Regions from separate parts of the Streptomyces marianii genome, predicted to be linked through region 4. Evidence: riboswitches for the same ligand, from Rfam matches in the RefSeq annotation. Region 4 holds a riboswitch; each other region holds the start of a gene.

What was found. A riboswitch is a leader RNA that binds a small molecule or an ion and turns the genes downstream of it on or off. The one in region 4 is predicted to bind cobalamin.
Region 1: another riboswitch for cobalamin. It lies ahead of FEF34_RS27675 (prenyltransferase/squalene oxidase repeat-containing protein); the one in region 4 lies ahead of FEF34_RS07445 ((2Fe-2S) ferredoxin domain-containing protein).
Region 2: another riboswitch for cobalamin. It lies ahead of FEF34_RS30360 (cobalamin biosynthesis protein); the one in region 4 lies ahead of FEF34_RS07445 ((2Fe-2S) ferredoxin domain-containing protein).
Region 3: another riboswitch for cobalamin. It lies ahead of FEF34_RS35795 (energy-coupling factor ABC transporter permease); the one in region 4 lies ahead of FEF34_RS07445 ((2Fe-2S) ferredoxin domain-containing protein).

What each region holds. Positions count from the first base shown of each region.
Region 1 covers NZ_VAWE01000001.1:6,081,261-6,085,406, reverse strand. The annotation lists gene FEF34_RS27685 (aldehyde dehydrogenase) at 1-985, opposite strand, end outside; gene FEF34_RS27680 (MBL fold metallo-hydrolase) at 1,315-2,355, shown strand; cobalamin riboswitch at 2,628-2,764, shown strand; gene FEF34_RS27675 (prenyltransferase/squalene oxidase repeat-containing protein) at 2,878-4,137, shown strand; gene FEF34_RS27670 (SCO2322 family protein) at 4,137-4,146, shown strand, end outside.
Region 2 covers NZ_VAWE01000001.1:6,705,666-6,709,811, forward strand. The annotation lists gene FEF34_RS30355 (cobyric acid synthase) at 1-1,171, opposite strand, end outside; gene FEF34_RS30360 (cobalamin biosynthesis protein) at 1,168-2,151, opposite strand; cobalamin riboswitch at 2,183-2,334, opposite strand; gene FEF34_RS30365 (hypothetical protein) at 2,471-2,692, opposite strand; gene FEF34_RS30370 (inorganic phosphate transporter) at 2,705-3,961, opposite strand.
Region 3 covers NZ_VAWE01000001.1:7,932,035-7,936,180, reverse strand. The annotation lists gene dhaK (dihydroxyacetone kinase subunit DhaK) at 1-971, shown strand, start outside; gene dhaL (dihydroxyacetone kinase subunit DhaL) at 1,062-1,658, shown strand; gene FEF34_RS35800 (PTS-dependent dihydroxyacetone kinase phosphotransferase subunit DhaM) at 1,655-2,059, shown strand; cobalamin riboswitch at 2,104-2,296, shown strand; gene FEF34_RS35795 (energy-coupling factor ABC transporter permease) at 2,326-3,018, shown strand; gene FEF34_RS35790 (energy-coupling factor ABC transporter substrate-binding protein) at 3,015-3,392, shown strand; gene cbiQ (cobalt ECF transporter T component CbiQ) at 3,399-4,146, shown strand, end outside; gene FEF34_RS35780 (energy-coupling factor ABC transporter ATP-binding protein) at 4,145-4,146, shown strand, end outside.
Region 4 covers NZ_VAWE01000001.1:1,671,417-1,675,562, forward strand. The annotation lists gene aspA (aspartate ammonia-lyase) at 1-187, opposite strand, end outside; gene FEF34_RS07435 (asparaginase) at 365-1,384, opposite strand; gene FEF34_RS07440 (Lrp/AsnC family transcriptional regulator) at 1,600-2,055, shown strand; gene FEF34_RS07445 ((2Fe-2S) ferredoxin domain-containing protein) at 2,477-2,866, opposite strand; cobalamin riboswitch at 2,911-3,093, opposite strand; gene FEF34_RS07450 (hypothetical protein) at 3,336-3,734, shown strand; gene FEF34_RS07455 (carbonic anhydrase) at 3,916-4,146, shown strand, end outside.

The DNA of each region.
Region 1 (4,146 bases), 4.4 Mb from region 4:
GCGGACCGACCTGGGTCGCCGGGTCCAGCGGGTCGCCGGTCACCAGGGCCCCGGCCGCCGCGGCGAAGGCGTCGGCGAACTCGTCGTAGCGGGGGCGCGGGACGAGGATGCGCGTCTGGGCCACACACGCCTGGCCGTTGTTCATCCAGGCCGCCGGGACGATTCCCTGGACGGCCGTCTCCAGGTCCGCGTCCGGCAGGATCACCGCGGCGGACTTGCCGCCGAGTTCGAGGGTGACGCGGGTGAGGTTGCGGGCGGCGACCTCCATCACGCGCCGGCCGGCAGGGACCGAGCCGGTGAAGGAGACCTTGTCGACGCCGGGATGCCCGACGAGGTACTCGCTGACCTCGCGGTCGGCGGGGAGGATCGACAGCACGCCCTCGGGCAGGCCGGCCTCGCGGACGATGTCGGCCAGGATGTAGGCGTCCAGCGGGGTCTCGGGCGAGGGCTTCAGGACCACACCGCAGCCGGATAGCAGGGCGGGCGCGAGCTTGGCCGCGGCGACGAACTGCGGGACGTTCCAGGGGACCACGGCGGCGACCACGCCGACCGGTTCACGCAGGACGAGGAGGGGGCCGAGGACTCCGCCGCGCCGCTCCTCGTAGGTGAAGCCGCGGGCGACGGTGATGGCCGCGTCCCAGACCATCATGGCGCCGAGCGCCTGGGCCAGGACGCTCCAGGAGTACGGCGATCCGTTCTGGGAGCTGATGGAGCGGGCGATCTCCTCGTGCCGTGCGGCGATCGCGTCCTTGATCCTGCCGACGACCTCGATGCGCTCCTCGAGCGGCGTCCTCGGCCAGGGCCCGCGGTCGAAGGCGGCACGGGCGGCCGCGACCGCCCGGTCCACGTCGGCCCGCGAGGCGTGCGGGACGCGTCCGATGACCTGCTCGGTGTGCGGCGAGACCACCTCGATGGTGTCCGCGCCGAGGGGATCGACCAACTCCCCGCCGATGAAGAGTTTCCCGTGCTCCACCAGTTCGGACATGACGACTGCCTCCCGCGGCCCCGGCTCTCCGAGCGCTCCATTTTTCTGACGGCATTTCAGATTGGCCAACCGCCTGAACAGATACCAGTTCCCGCCGGAGGAGTCCACGGCCGGAACCCGCTCCAGGGAAGCAGGGGCGCGTGTGCGGACCGGCGCTCCAGGGAAGCAGCGACGCGGGCGTGAACCGGCGCTCCCGGGAAGCAGAGGCGCGGGCGCGGACCGGCGCTCCCGGCCCCGCACCACCGCCGAGCCCTTTGCAATGAAGTCGACTTGGGCGACCATTGGAACGGGTTCTCGTTCTTGGGCCCGGCCGGGAGGATGGGGAGCCGATGACGCGGGTGACGGAGCACGGCGGCGGTGTCTGGTCCCTCAAGGTCCCCATCCCGGACAACCCCCTGGGCCACACGCTGGTCCACGTCCTGGACACCGGCCGCGGGCCCGTCCTCGTCGACACCGGATGGGACGACCCCGCGTCCTGGACGGCGCTCTCGGACGGCCTCGCCGAACTGGGCCTCGCGGTGGCCGACGTCCACGGCGTGCTCGTCACCCACCACCACCCGGACCACCACGGGCTGTCCGGCAGGGTGCGCGAGGCGTCCGGCGCGTGGATCGCGATGCACGCGGCCGACATCGCCGTCGTCCGCCGCACCCGGGAGGCCCGGCCCGGGGCCTGGCTCGACTACCTGGCCGGGAAGCTCACCGCCGTCGGCGCGCCGGAGGAGCACCTCGCCCCGCTGCTCGCGGCCCGCGAGCGCGGCCGGATGCGAGCCCTCCCCGGGCTGCGGGTGGCCCTGCCCGACCGCGAGATCGCACCCGGCGAGCTGCTGGACCTCGCCGGGCGGAGGCTGCGGGCGATCTGGACTCCCGGTCACACGCCCGGCCATGTGTGCCTGCACCTGGAGGAGGAGCATCCGGCGAACCTCCCCGGCCGCGGCCGCCTCTTCTCCGGCGACCATCTGCTCCCCGGCATCAGCCCGCACATCGGCCTGTACGAGGACCCCGACGACTCCGCGGTCACCGACCCCCTCGGCGACTACCTGGACTCGCTGGAACGCGTCGGCCGCCTCGGCGCCGCCGAGGTGCTCCCGGCGCACCAGCACGCCTTCACCGACGCCCCGGCACGGGTCCGGGAGCTCCTCGCCCACCACGAGGAGCGGCTGACCGGGCTGCTGTCCCTCCTCGCCGCACCGCTGACCCCCTGGCAGCTGGCGGAGCGCATGGAGTGGAACCGGCCGTGGGACGAGATCCCCTACGGCTCCCGCACCATCGCCGTCTCGGAGGCCGAGGCCCATCTGCGCCGCCTGGTGAAACTGGGCCGGGTGGAGGCGGTGCCGGGCAGCGCCCCGGTGGCGTACACCGCGGTCGGCTGAGCCGGAGTGCGAGGGCTGCGTGAGCACGGCTCGGGTCGAGGCCCGCCCGAGCCGGACCCTCGACCGCCGGGCCGCGCCGACACCCGAGCCGGACCCGTCACGCCGGCCACCCCCGGCCCCGCCCGAGCCGGACCCTCGACCACCCGGCCCCGCCGACACCCGAGCCGGACCCTCGCACAAGCCACCCGGCCCCGCCGAGATCAGCGCGAGGCCCGGTGGGCGGGGCCGCCGAGGGCCTCCTGCCCTACCCGGCCGACCGTCCCGAGGGGCGGGGATTACGGGCCGGTAGAGTGTGCGAGTCGTCATCACACCCGTACGGGGGGAAGCCGGTGCGAATCCGGCACTGACCCGCAGCCGTGAGCCGCCGTCGCAGGCGGCGAGTCGGAATGCCCCGTACCGGCCGTGACCGGCTCGTGCCATCGGGACCGGCCCGCTGGCAGGCACCGTCGAGGAATACGGGGCCGGAGCCTGGTACCCCAGCGTGCCTGTGCCCGGCTCCCCGCAGGAGAGGCCCAGCCCGCCATGTCCGTTCGCCGCAGCGCAGCAGCGCTCGCCGCCGCTTCCGCCGTGTTCTGCGTGGCCGCTGCTCCGGCAGCGACGGCCGCCCCCACCCCCTCCCCCTCGGCCGCGCTCCCGGCCGGGCTCTACGGCACGAAGGACCCGACCTACGACGGGGTGTGGCGGCAGTCGCTGGCCCTGCTCGCCCAGGACGTCGCCAAGACCGTGCCCGCAGAGCAGGCCGTCGGGTGGCTCACCGGGCAGCAGTGCGAGAACGGCGGCTTCGCCTCCTACCGTGCGGACGCGTCCAGGCCGTGCGACGCGAAGACGATGCTGGACACCAACGCCACCGCGGCGGCGGTACAGGCCCTGCGTGCCCTCGGCGGCCACGGGGACGCCGTGAACAAGGGCCTCGAGTGGCTGAAGTCCGTGCAGAACGAGGACGGCGGCTGGAGCTACAACCCCGGCATGCCGTCCGACGCGAACTCCACGTCCGTCGTGATCGGCGCCTTCGCCGCGGCCAAGGCGCGGCCCGGCGAGGTGAAGTCGAAGAGCGGCAAGAGCCCGTTCGACGCGCTGGTCACGTTCGCCGTGCCGTGTGCGGACAAGGCCGGCGGCGGTGCGTTCGCCTACCAGCCGGACAAGGCCGGAAAGCTCCTCGCCAACGGCGACGCCACCGCGGCCGCCGTACTCGCCGGGCTGGGCCGCGGCCTGGTCGTCTCCGGCCCGGAGCCGGACGGCGGCCGCGCCGCCTGCGCCTCCCCGGCGAAGGCCACCCCGGAGCAGTCGGCCCGCAACGGCGCCGCGTACCTGGCCGCGGCACTGGCGAAGTCCGGCCATCTGGACTCGCCGCCGATGCCGGGCGCCGCCGACCCGGCCCCGCTCCCGGACTTCGGCAACACCGCGGACGCGGTCCTCGCGCTCTCGGCCGCCGGGCACGGCGACAAGGCGGACAGGGCGGTCCAGTGGCTGGGGAAGAACTCCGCCGCGTGGGCGAAGGAAGGCGGCCCGGCGGCGTACGCGCAGCTGATCCTCGCCGCGCACGCCCACGGCGACGACCCGCGGGACTTCGGCGGCGCCGACCTCGTACGGCAGCTCAACGCGACCGGTCCCGCGCCGGCCTCCACCACCGAGCCGCCGGCTCCGCGGACGAAGAGCGACGCGGGCGAGGAGCACAAGGGCGGTGACAGTGCCGGGATCTGGTGGATCGTCGGCGCCGGCCTGGCGGCCGGTGCCGGCATAGGCATCCTGATCAGCGGCCGCCGGAAGAGCAAGCAGCAGTGATGCGCAGGC
Region 2 (4,146 bases), 5.0 Mb from region 4:
GCCCCAGCGCCGTGCCGGAGGGCCGGGCGAGCGTCTTCTCCGCGGCGAACCGCACCCGGACGGGGAGCAGTCCGAGCCCCGGCACGGCTCCGGCCCGGGACTCGACCTCGTCGTCGATGTGCCGGCCGAGCACCTGGAAGCCGCCGCAGATGCCGAGCACCGGCCAGCCCTCCGCGGCACGCCGGGCGAGCGCGCCGGCGAGACCGCGCTCGCGCAGCCACTCCAGGGCGCGCACGGTGCCGCGTGTGCCGGGCACGATCACCAGGTCGGCGTCGGCCAGTTCCTCGGGGCGGTCGACGAATCGCACGATCACGCCCGGTTCCGCGGCCAGCGCGTCCACGTCGGTGAAGTTGGACATCAGCGGCACGGCGCACACGGCCACGCGCAGCACGTCCTCGCCGACCGGCGGGGCCACCGCCGACTCGCGCACGGTGCCGCGCAGCGACACCCGCAGTCCGTCCTCCTCGTCGATGCCGAGCCCGTGCGCGTACGGCAGCACGCCGAACGTCCGCCGCCCGGTGAGTCCGTGGAGCATCTCCAGTCCCGGCTCCAGCAGCGTGACGTCGCCGCGGAACTTGTTGACGAGGTATCCCGCGATCAGTTCCTGGTCCTCCGGGGCCAGCAGCGCGGTCGTACCGAAGAACTGGGCGAAGACCCCGCCCCGGTCGATGTCGCCCACGACCAGCACGGGCAGGCGAGCGGCGCGGGCGATGCCCATGTTGACGATGTCCGTGCGCCGGAGATTGATCTCCGCGGGGCTGCCCGCGCCCTCGCAGATGACCGCGTCGTACGTGCTCCGCAGCTCGTCGAGGCAGCCCATCACCGGTTCGAACAGCGCCTTCTGGCGCCCTCCGTGGTAGCCGCGCGCGCTCAGCTCGCCCACGGGCCTGCCCATCAGCACGACCTGGCTGGACCGGTCGCCGCCGGGCTTCAGCAGCACCGGGTTCATCAGGGCCGTGGGCTCCACCCGTGCGGCCTGCGCCTGCATGGCCTGTGCCCGGCCGATCTCGGCGCCCTCGCGGGTGACGAAGGAGTTGAGGGACATGTTCTGCCCCTTGAAGGGTGCGACCTTCACGCCCCGGCGCACCAGCCAGCGGCAGATCCCCGCCGTGACGACGCTCTTGCCGGCGTCCGAGGTGGTGCCGGCGACCAGCAGCCCGCCCCCGCTCATGCGCGCCTCCGACTCAGGGTCCCGGCCGCGAGGCGCGCGCCCGCGCACACCGCGAGCGCCAGCACCCCCACCCGCCGCGAGAGCCGTACCGCCCGTTCGATGTCCGCGACCTCGACGGCCCTGCCGCCGGCGCCGTTGAGCACGGGCCGGTGCTCGACCCGGCCGCCGTACGAGAGCGTCCCGCCGAGCCGTACGCCGAGGGCTCCGGCGAACGCGGCTTCCACGGGACCGGCGTTGGGGCTCGGGTGCTTCGCGGCATCCCGGCGCCAGGCGCGGGCCGCGCCGCGCGGGTCGCCGCCCGCGGCGGTCGCGAGCGCCGCGGTGAGCCGGGCCCCGGGCCAGCCCAGGAGATCGTCGAGCCGGGCCGAGGCCCAGCCGTACCGCCGGTAGCGGGGTGACTTGTGACCCACCATCGCGTCCAGGGTGTTGACGGCGCGGAACCCGACGAGACCTGGCACGCCGCCGATCGCGCCCCAGAACAGCGCGCCCACGACCGCATCCGAGGTGTTCTCGGCGACGGACTCGACGACGGCGCGGGCGATGCCGGGGCCGTCCAGCGCCTGGGGGTCGCGTCCGCACAGATGCGGCAGCCGCTCCCTGGCGATCTCGATGTCCCCGGCCGCCAGCGCCCCGCCGATCGCCCGGGCCTCCCGGCCCAGCGAGGTGCCGCCGACGACGGCCCAGGTGGCGGCCGCGGTCAGGGCGGCGGCGGCGCCGCGCGACCGGCGTGCGGAGGCGGCGGCCAGTGCGCCCGCGGCGACCGCGCCGCCGGCGCACACCGCGGTGTGCAGGGCGCCCCAGCCGCGGTGGTCGCGCCAGAGTCTCCGTTCGACCGCGGCGGCGGCCCGGCCGAAGGCGGCGACCGGGTGCCCGCGGCGTGGATCGCCGAGGAGCAGGTCGCCGGCCAGCCCGGCCGCGGCGCCGTACGCGAACGTGATGTCCGGGCGCGGCACGCCCGGCCCCCCCGGTTCGGCAGGCATGTTCGTCCTCACTCAGGGTCCGCGCCCTGGCTCGACGTGACCGGCGGGAGAGAGTTCCTGGCTCCGGGGCGCTCCGTGAGGGGGAGCGCACCCGTGACAGTGGCGGGACCGCGCCGGATTCGCACCGGCTTCCTCTTCTGCCGCCGTAAATGGCTCCGGAAGTCCACCACGGTCCCCGAACGCCCGTCAACTCGCCCTTGACCTGCGACGGGACAGTGTGCCGAGGCCCACACGGGGCGGGTGCGGGCACACACACGACAGGGGCCGGACCCACCCGGAGGTGCGCCCGGCCCCTGTGCGAGGAGGTGCCGTACGGCCGTCAGACCACGATCAGATAGATCCCGAAGGCCACCGCCGCCACGCAGAGCGCGAAGCAGGCGTACGCACCCGTGCGGGCGAGGCCGGCGGAGCCTCCCTGCGCCGCCGCGGCCTCCTGCTTGGAGAGACCCGCGACACCCAGGGTGAACAGGCCCACCAGGGCGACGGTCACGACGAGACTCACGCCGAAGACGGAGCCCAGAGCTGCCCAGTCGATCTTCATGCTGTTCTTTCCTTACACCGTGGCGGCGGGCGCCGGAGTGGACTCGGATGCCTGGGCCGGAACGGTGGCCTTCGGCGCCTCGGGCTCGGTCACCGAGGTCCCGACGACACCGGCCGGGGGCGGGGTGACGGCCGCGATGGCGGCGGTGATGACGCCCGCCGGCTCGATCTCGTCGTCCGTGACGTTGGTGTGGTCGACCGGCTTGCGGCGCGAGATCACCCAGATGGCCCCGGAGCCCGCGACGAGCAGCACGGCCACGGCGGCGATGCCCCAGGTGCCCTGCTTGGTCAGGAACTCCGCGGCCGCGGCGACCAGGCCGGCGGCGGGCAGGGTCAGACCCCAGGCGACGAACATCCGGGTCGCGGTGGACCAGCGGACCACACCGCCCTTGCGGCCGAGACCCGCACCCATCACGGCACCCGAGCAGGACTGGGTGGTGGAGAGCGAGAAGCCGAGGTTCGAGGAGGCCAGGATGACCGTCGCCGCGCTGGTCTGGGCGGCGAAGCCCTGCTGCGGCTGGAGGTCGGTCAGGCCCTTGCCCATCGTGCGGATGATGCGCCAGCCGCCGAGGTAGGTACCGAGCGCGATCGCGACGCCGGCGGAGACGATGACCCACATCGGGGGGTTCGAGCCGGGCGCGAGGACGCCTCCGGTGACCAGGGCCAGGGTGATGACGCCCATGGTCTTCTGCGCGTCGTTGGTGCCGTGGGCGAGGGACACCAGGCCGGCGGAGGCGATCTGGCCGGCGCGGTAGCCCTTGGAGGTGGCCTTGTTCTCGGTCGTGCCACCGATCCGGTACGTCAGCCTGGTGGCGACCAGGGCCGCGAGGCCGGCGACGAGCGGAGCCGCGACGGCGGGGATCAGGACCTTGGTGACGATCGTGCCGCCGTTGACGGCCGAGAAGCCGGCGGACATCACGGCAGCGCCGATGAGGCCGCCGAAGAGGGCGTGCGAGGAACTGGACGGGAGGCCCAGCAGCCAGGTCAGCAGGTTCCAGAGGATCGCGCCGACGAGCGCGGCGAAGATCACTTCTGTGCGGATGCCCTCTTCGTTGATGATGCCGCCCGAGATCGTCTTGGCGACCTCGACGGAGAGGAACGCGCCGACCAGGTTCAGCACGGCGGACATCGCCACTGCTGCCTTCGGTCTCATCGCACCCGTCGAGATGGTCGTCGCCATGGCGTTGGCGGTGTCGTGGAAGCCGTTCGTGAAATCGAACACGAGTGCTGTCACGACCACAATCGCGAGCAGCAGGGTGATGTGCTCCATTTACCGGGTACCCAGGCAATCGTTCGGATGTCAGTGGCTCGGGTGAACGTAGGGTTGCCGAGTGAACGGAAGGTGAACTGGGGCGGGCTTTGGAGTGTCTCCAACTGGGGTGAGGCTCCTCCGCTTACGCCTGCGGCGGTACGCCGGGATCCCTCGGGGCCGGGACGCATCGATCGGAATCGGCC
Region 3 (4,146 bases), 6.3 Mb from region 4:
CCGAGACGGTCGTGGCCGACGGCCTGCGCGGTCTGGCCGCGGCGCACCCCGGGCTGAACGTCGACGTGGAGAACAGGGTCGTGGTGCGGGGGGACGCTCCGGTCGCGGGCAAGGTGGGCCTGGTGTCCGGCGGCGGGTCGGGACACGAGCCCCTGCACGGCGGGTTCGTGGGGGCAGGGATGCTCTCGGCGGCGTGCCCCGGCGAGGTCTTCACGTCGCCGGTGCCGGACCAGATGGCCCGCGCCGCGGCGGCGGTGGACAGCGGGGCGGGTGTGCTCTTCGTGGTGAAGAACTACACCGGCGACGTGCTGAACTTCGACATGGCGCAGGAACTCGCCGAGGACGAGGGCGTCCAGGTGGCCAAGGTGCTCGTCAACGACGACGTGGCCGTGCAGGACAGCCTCTACACGGCGGGCCGACGCGGTACGGGCGCGACGCTCTTCGTGGAGAAGATCGCGGGCGCCGCGGCGGAGGAGGGTGCACCGCTGGAGCGGGTCGAGGCCGTCGCCCGCCGGGTCAACGAGGGGTCGCGCAGCTTCGGTGTCGCGCTCAGCGCCGTCACGACCCCGGCCAAGGGCACCCCGACGTTCGATCTGCCGTCCGGTGAGCTGGAGTTGGGGATCGGCATCCACGGCGAGCCCGGCCGGGAGAGGCGGCCGATGATGACGTCGCGGGAGATCGCGGACTTCGCGGTGAACGCGGTCCTGGAGGATCTGCAGCCGTCCAGTCCGGTGCTGGCGCTGGTCAACGGCATGGGCGCGACACCACTGCTGGAGCTGTACGGGTTCAACGCGGAGGTCCACCGGGTGCTCGCCGAGCGCGGAGTGCCGGTGGCCCGGACCCTGGTCGGCAACTACGTCACCTCGCTCGACATGGCCGGCTGCTCGGTGACGCTGTGCGAGGCGGACGAGGAGATCCTGCGGCTGTGGGACGCCCCCGTGGAGACGCCCGCGCTGCGCTGGGGCCGCTGAGCCATGCCCGGCCCGGCCGACGGCGGCTTCGCGCCCGCGGGCCGCGACGACGCGCGCGGGGAAGCCGGTGCGCCACGAGAAGGAGACGCTGTGCTCGACGCGGATTTCTTCCTCCGCTGGATGAACGCCCTGGCCGATGCGGTGGACCGCGAGGCGGGCCGGCTGACCGAGCTCGACGCCGCGATCGGGGACGCCGACCACGGAACCAATCTGCAGCGGGGTTTCACGGCGGTGAGGGCGGCGCTGGAGAAGGACGCGCCGGACACCCCCGGTGCCGTACTGATGCTGACCGGGCGGCAGTTGATCTCGACGGTCGGCGGGGCGTCGGGGCCGCTGTACGGGACGCTGCTGCGGCGGGCCGGCAAGGCGCTCGGTGAAGAGGCCGAGGTGTCGCGGGCGCAGCTCGCCGAGGCGCTGCGCGCGGGGATCGCGGCGGTGGCGCAGCTCGGCGGCGCGAAGGCCGGGGACAAGACGATGCTGGACGCACTGGAGCCCGCGGCCGCGGCGCTGGACGAGTCCTTCGCGGCCGCGCGGGAGGCCGCCGACGAGGGCGCGGCGGCGACCGTGCCGATGCTGGCCCGCAAGGGCCGGGCGAGCTATCTGGGCGAGCGCAGCATCGGGCACCAGGATCCGGGGGCGACGTCCTCCGCCCTGCTGGTCGGGGCCCTCGAGGAGGCCGCGCGATGACCGGCCCGGTCGGGATCGTCCTCGTCTCGCACAGCGCGCAGGTCGCGGAGTCGGTCGCCGACCTCGCCAGGAGGCTGGCCGGCGCGGGCGACGCCGTGCCGGTCGCCGCGGCGGGCGGGGTCGCGGACGGTGGTCTCGGCACCAGTCCGGAGCTGACGGCACGTGCCGCGCACCAGGTGGACAGGGGCGCCGGGGTGGCCGTGCTGGTCGACATCGGCAGCGCCGTGCTGACGGTCAAGGCGCTGCTGGCCGAGGGCGACGAACTTCCGGAGGGGACCAGGCTGGTGGACGCGCCGTTCGTGGAGGGCGCCGTGGCCGCGGTGGTCACCGCGGCCGCCGGTGCGGATCTGGACGCGGTGGAGGCGGCGGCCGTGGAGGCGTACGACTACCGCAAGGTGTGACCGTGAGCATCCGTGCGCGGCTTGTGATGCAGCTGGTCAACGCACTAATGTCGCAGGGCCTTGGTGAACGGGAAACCGGTGGAGTACCGGTGCGGCCCTCGCCACTGTGATCGGGAAGTCCGGCTCTCTCCGCAAGGAAGCCACTGGACCGCCACGGGAGACCGTGGTGTCCGGGAAGGCGGAGCCCGGGCGGCAGGACCCGTCAGCCAGGAGACCGGCCAGGGCGCGTTGTCCATCCACGAGGTGCTGGAGAGGGTCTCCCAACCATGCATATAGCCGAGGGGTATCTGCCCCCTGTGCACGCGGCCGCCTGGGGCGTCGCGTCCGCCCCCTTCGTGATCCACGGCGTACGGGCGCTCACCCGTGAGGTCAGGGCGAATCCCGAGTCCACCCTGCTGCTCGGCGCGTCGGGCGCCTTCACTTTCGTCCTGTCGGCGCTCAAGATCCCGTCCGTGACCGGCAGTTGCTCGCACCCGACCGGCACGGGGCTGGGCGCGATCCTGTTCCGGCCACCGATCATGGCCGTGCTCGGCACGATCACCCTGCTCTTCCAGGCGCTGCTGCTGGCCCACGGCGGACTGACCACGCTCGGTGCGAACGTGTTCTCGATGGCGATCGTCGGACCGTGGGCCGGGTTCGCGGTGTACGCGCTGCTGCGGCGGTCCGGAGTGCCGCTGATGGTGGGCGTGTTCTTCGGCGCGTTCGTCGCGGACCTGTCCACGTACTGCGTCACCAGCGTGCAGCTGGCGCTGGCGTTCCCCGACCCGGGCAGCGGCGTGGTCGGCGCCCTGGCCAAGTTCGGCGGCATCTTCGCGCTCACCCAGATCCCGCTGGCCGTCAGCGAGGGCCTGCTCACCGTGCTGGTGATGCGGCTGCTCGTGCAGTCCAGCAAGGGTGAGCTGACCCGCCTCGGAGTGCTCCTCCAGGGCGGGGCCGAGAAGGAGGCCGCGGTCCGATGAGCCGTAACGCGAAGATCAACACGCTGCTGCTGGCGATCGTGGCGGCGCTGGCGGCGCTGCCGCTCGCCCTCGGCCTGGGCGACCACAAGGAGGAACCCTTCACGGGCGCCGACGGGGAGGCGGAGACCGCCATCACGGAGATCGCGCCGGACTACGAGCCCTGGTTCGCGCCGCTGTACGAACCCCCTTCCGGGGAGGTCGAGTCGGCGCTGTTCGCCCTCCAGGCGGCTCTGGGTGCCGGTGTCCTGGCGTACTACTTCGGGCTGCGCAAGGGGCGCCGGCAGGGTGAGGCGCGGGCGGCGGCCGCCGGGGACGGGCGGGCGCCGGGCAGCGGCTCCGCCGGTGCGGCCGGTTCCGTCGGCTCGGGCGCGTAGCCGCCTATGCTGCCGATCGACGCGGCGGCGCACAGCAGCCGCTGGCGCCGCCGTCATCCGTGCGAGAAGGCGGCACTCGGGCTAGGGCTGACGGTCTGCGCCGTCTCACTGCCGCCGTGGCCGGGTGCCGTCCTGGTCGCCGCGGCGGCCGTGGCCGTACTGCTCGGGCCCGCCGGGGTGGCGCCGCGGCAGCTGTGGCGAGCGTGGCGCATTCCGCTGGGGTTCTGCGTCACGGGTGCGATTCCGCTGCTGTTCTCGGTGGGCGGCCCGGACGGATTCGTGGTGCTCGCGCCCGACGGCCCCGCCCACGCCGTACGGCTCCTGCTGCGGACGTCCGCCGCCTCGCTCGGGGTGCTGCTGTTCGCGTTCACCACGCCGGTGTCGGACCTGCTGCCGAGGCTGGTCCGGGCCGGGGTGCCCGGGCCCGTCGTGGACGTGGCCCTCGTGATGTACCGGATCGGCTTTCTGCTGCTCGACACCGTGCACCGGGTCCGGCAGGCCCAGGCGGCCCGGCTCGGGCACACGACCCGGGCGGCGGCCTGGCGGTCCCTCGCCGGGCTCGCCGCGACCGCGTTCGTGCGGGCCTTCGACCGGGCCCAGCGGCTGCAGACCGGGCTCGCCGGGCGCGGCTACGACGGGACGCTGCGGGTCCTGGTGCCGCCCGCGACGGTGTCGGCCCGCTTCCTGGCGGCGACCGCCGGGCTGCTCGCGGGGATCGTCGCCCTCACCCTCGTATTGGAAAGGTCCGTACTGT
Region 4 (4,146 bases):
CGAGGTCCGGGTAGGCCGAGACGGCGGTGCCGGTGATGGGGAAGTTCTCGGCGGCCCGCAGGGTGTGGATGCCGTAGTAGGCGTCCGCGGGGACGTCGCGGTCGCCGAGCAGATCGTGCTCGCGGCGGAACGCGCCGGGGGCCTCGTCGCGCGGGTCGTCGGGGTGGGCCTGGTCGTGCGTGGGCATGGCGCTGGGGACTTTCGTGTCGGGTGACTACGCAGGGGAGGTGGCGAGGGAGGGGCGGGGCGGGGATGCGGGCGGGAGCGGGTGCTACACCCGGGACGGGATGCGGGCGGGAGCGGGGCCGCACCCAGGTCGGGGATGCGGGCGGGAGCGGGGCCGCACCCAGGTCGGGAGCGGGTGCTACACCCGCGCCAGGTCCGCGGGCCGGACGTCTGCGGCCGCCGGTTCGCCGAGCGCATGGCGCAGCACCCGTTCCCGCTCCCGGGGGTCCGCGGTGGCGAGCAGCGCGCTCAGCACGGCGATCCGGGCCTGCCCGGCACGGAACGTGCCGGTCGGCACGGCGCCCGCGGCCACCAGGTCGACGGCGCCGCCGTGCGTGTAGATCTCGGTGACCGGGCCGGCCTGGACCCGGGTGGTCAGGGCGACGAGCACGCCGCGGGAGGTGGCGGCGGCGACGGCCTCGGCGATCTCCGGGGTCGCGTTCCCGGCCCCGGTGGCCACCAGGACGACGCCCTGGGCCCCCGCGTCCAGCGCGGCGTCGAACAGCAGGGCGTCCGCGTCGCAGTGATGCATGACCATGTCGACGCGGGGGGCCGTCTCCGGGACGGCGGGCAGCGCGAGCGCGGCGGGGCGCTCCGGCCGGCGCAGTACGGACACCCGGCCGAAACCGACGTTGCCGAGGCGGGTGCCGGAGGGGTCGGCGAAGGCGTCGGGGGCGAGGGTCTGCGTCTTGACCGTGCCGCGGGCCGGGTGCACCTTGCCGTCGAAGGCGATCACGACGCCCAGACCGCGGGTCGTCGCGGCGGTCAGCAGGGCGTCGTGGAGATTGCCGGGACCGTCGCCGTCCGTCGCCCCGAGCGGGAGCTGCGCGCCGGTGAAGACCACCGGTCGCGGGTCGTCGTGGTGGAGGTCCACGAGGAAGGCGGACTCCTCGAGCGTGTCGGTGCCGTGGGTGACGACGATTCCGTCGACACCGGGGTCCGCGAGCACCTCGTGGACCGTGCGGAGGAGGGTCAGCTGATGGTGGGTGGTGAGCCGGGGGCTGTTCACACTGAAGAGGTCCACGACCTCGACGCTGATGCCCTCCGGCAGCGGGGCGGTGGCCATGACCTCTCCCCCGTTCGCGTCGGCGGCGAAACCGGAACCCTGCCAGCGGCTGGCTATCGTCCCTCCGGTGCTGATGACGACCATGCGTCCCACGGTGCGTCCTCCTTCGTGCGGCGTCGTGCCGCAGTGGGGCGGCTGTTCCGACGGGGCACGCGGCCCGGCCTCGCTCATGGCGCCGGCCGGGCAGCGCCCCATGGCTGGCTCCGGGGGGTGGCCGGAGCAGTCGACGCAATCATAGGAGTTACAGGGCGCAATTTGATCGCTGCTTCAACCCTGCCTGGCCGAGAAGTGTGGGGGATAATTGCGCCATGGACGAGATCGACAGGGCAATCTTGCGCGAGCTCCAGAACGACGGCCGGCTGAGCAACCAGGAGTTGGCGCAGCGCGTCGGCCTCACGCCGTCGCCCTGCATGCGCCGCGTACGGCAGCTGGAGCAGGACGGCGTGATCCAGGGCTACCGGGCGGTGATCGACCCCGATGCGGTCGACCGGGGGTTCGAGGTGCTGGTCTCCATCGAGGTGGCGCGCGACCGCGAGGTGGTCGAGTCCTTCGAGTCGGCCCTGCAGGACATCCCGGACGTCATCGAGGCGCACCGCCTGTTCGGCAGCCCGGGGTGCCTGCTGCGGATCGCGGTGAGCGATCTCCGCGCCTACGAACGGCTGTGGATCGAGAAGCTGACGGCGCTGTCCGGCGTCACCGAGGTCAACTCCCAGATCATCATGAAGCGCATCAAGGAAGCCCGGGGACTTCCGGTGGACGGCTGAGGCGGTCCACGCGGGGTTCCGGCGGGCCCGGCACGCAGTACGGCCGCCGGCCGGCGCGCCAGGTGCCTGCCCGGCATCCGCCGTATGTCCTCCCCTGTCCTCCCCGTCCAGCAGCACCCGCCCCGTGGTGGGGCGCAGCCCCGGCAGACCGTGCGCAACGGGCGGACAGCAGGAACTTCGGGCGTGTGCCCATCATGGGAGTGGGTCCTCTCACCGCGGTAGGGAGCCGGAGGGCGGCCGGGCCCCGGCGGGTCCGGGCGCGGTCGCGCCGGACCGCCGGGGAGGAGCTACCGGCGCCGCTCCGGAGGAACGGTCGCTACGGTCGGCGGAAGTGGTGGGACGTCAGTCGGAAGCGGGCGTACGCCGCCTGACGCGGTCGCACGTCCGCAGGGCGCGCTCGTGAGGCGAGGGGCCCGCCGGCTCAGCCGGCGTCACGGAGCCGCCCGGAACGGACGCGCCGTGGCGGGGTGAAGGCGTACAGCCCGAGGATGTCCGGCATCTCGGCGAGCCCCGGCCCGCCCGCGCGTACCCACGCGGCCACGTCCTCGGTCGCGGCCGGATCGTTCACCAGTCCGAACCAGACCGGACGCCCGCCCGCGGCCCGGCCCTCGGCCGACGGCTGCACGACGACGACGTTCGCCTGGTCGCACACGTCCAGGCAGTCGGAGATCCGCACCGGCGCCTGTTCCGCGAGACGCGCGGTCTGCTGCGCGTGGTCGACTCCGGTCACCTTGGGACTGCCGCAGCAGCAGTCCCGGCACACGACGACCCGGCACGGCACCGGGCCGGTGTCCACTGGTCCCCTGGGCACGACGACAAGCACTCCCCTCCGGGGAAATCCGCCCCAGTCAGCTCGAGGAGGCGACCGCGTGAGTCTCCTGGCTCTCGGGTCACCGCTCGCCCCGGCCTTCCCACCCGCATCCGGGCAGTGGTCCGTTCGGGGTCCGCTCGCCGATCACAGTGGCGGGACCGCGCCGGATTCACACCGGCTTCCTCGTTCCGCCGTCGCCTTTTACGGCGGACATCATCGCAGAATCCCGTGCCGTGTCCACGCCGCGTCCGGATCCGGCGGCCCGGACGACCCGTCACGCCCCGCGGCCGGGACCACGGAGAGCCGTCGGCCGTACCGCGAACGGACGCCCACCGGTGGCACCCGAACACCGGGCGAACCAGGCTGACAACACCACATACTGCAAAAAACGCGGTAATCAACCGGAAAACGAGGCAAAGGAACGGTAATGTTCGGCCCGGCGCAGCACTGACATCCAAGGAGTCCGGCGGTGATCTCACGTGTGTCAGCGGGCGTTCTGCTGATCTGCGCGGTGCTGCTGCACGTGGTGACTCCGCTGTGCGCCACCCCTGACGCACCCCGGGCCGAGGCGGCCGTCGTCTCGACCGAGAACAGGAACCCCCACACCGCGGCCGTGGTCGTCCGCGCCGACGGCGCCGGGCTCCACCACGACGAGTACGACCCGCGCAACCATCCCTCGCGGCTGACCCCGCTCGGCGCCCAGGCCCCCGCCGGCCCCGGCTACGGGAACACGGGCCACGGCGGCGGCGCCCCGGACGAGACGACGGGCCCCCCGCGCGGTACGTCGGCCTGGACCGCGAGACACAGCCGGAACCCGGGCGCCGCACCGGCGCCGACCCTGAGCACCCTGCAGTCGTTCCGCTGCTGACCGGCAGGTGCGCCACCGGACGCCGACCCTCCCCCCGAGCCGCCGGGACACAGCCCCCGCGCGCCCCGGGACGGACGTCCGGTGCGGCCGACGCCCTCGTCACGAGGCGTCAGGGCCACCGCGGCGCACCCCTCTTCGACGAGGCAGACCCGTTCCGCATCGAAGAGACCGAGGTACGACCATGCAGTCACTCATCGAGCACGCCCGGCAGTTCCCCGCGCGGATCGCGGGCCAGCAGGACGCCTACGCGGCGCTCGCGCGGGGGCAGCGGCCCCAGGCGCTGTTCATCACCTGTTCCGACTCCCGGGTGGTCCCTTCGCTGATCACCGGCGCCCGGCCCGGCGACGTGTTCGAGGTACGCACCGCCGGGAACATCGTCCCGCCCTGGCAGCCGCGGGCGGCCTGCGCCGTC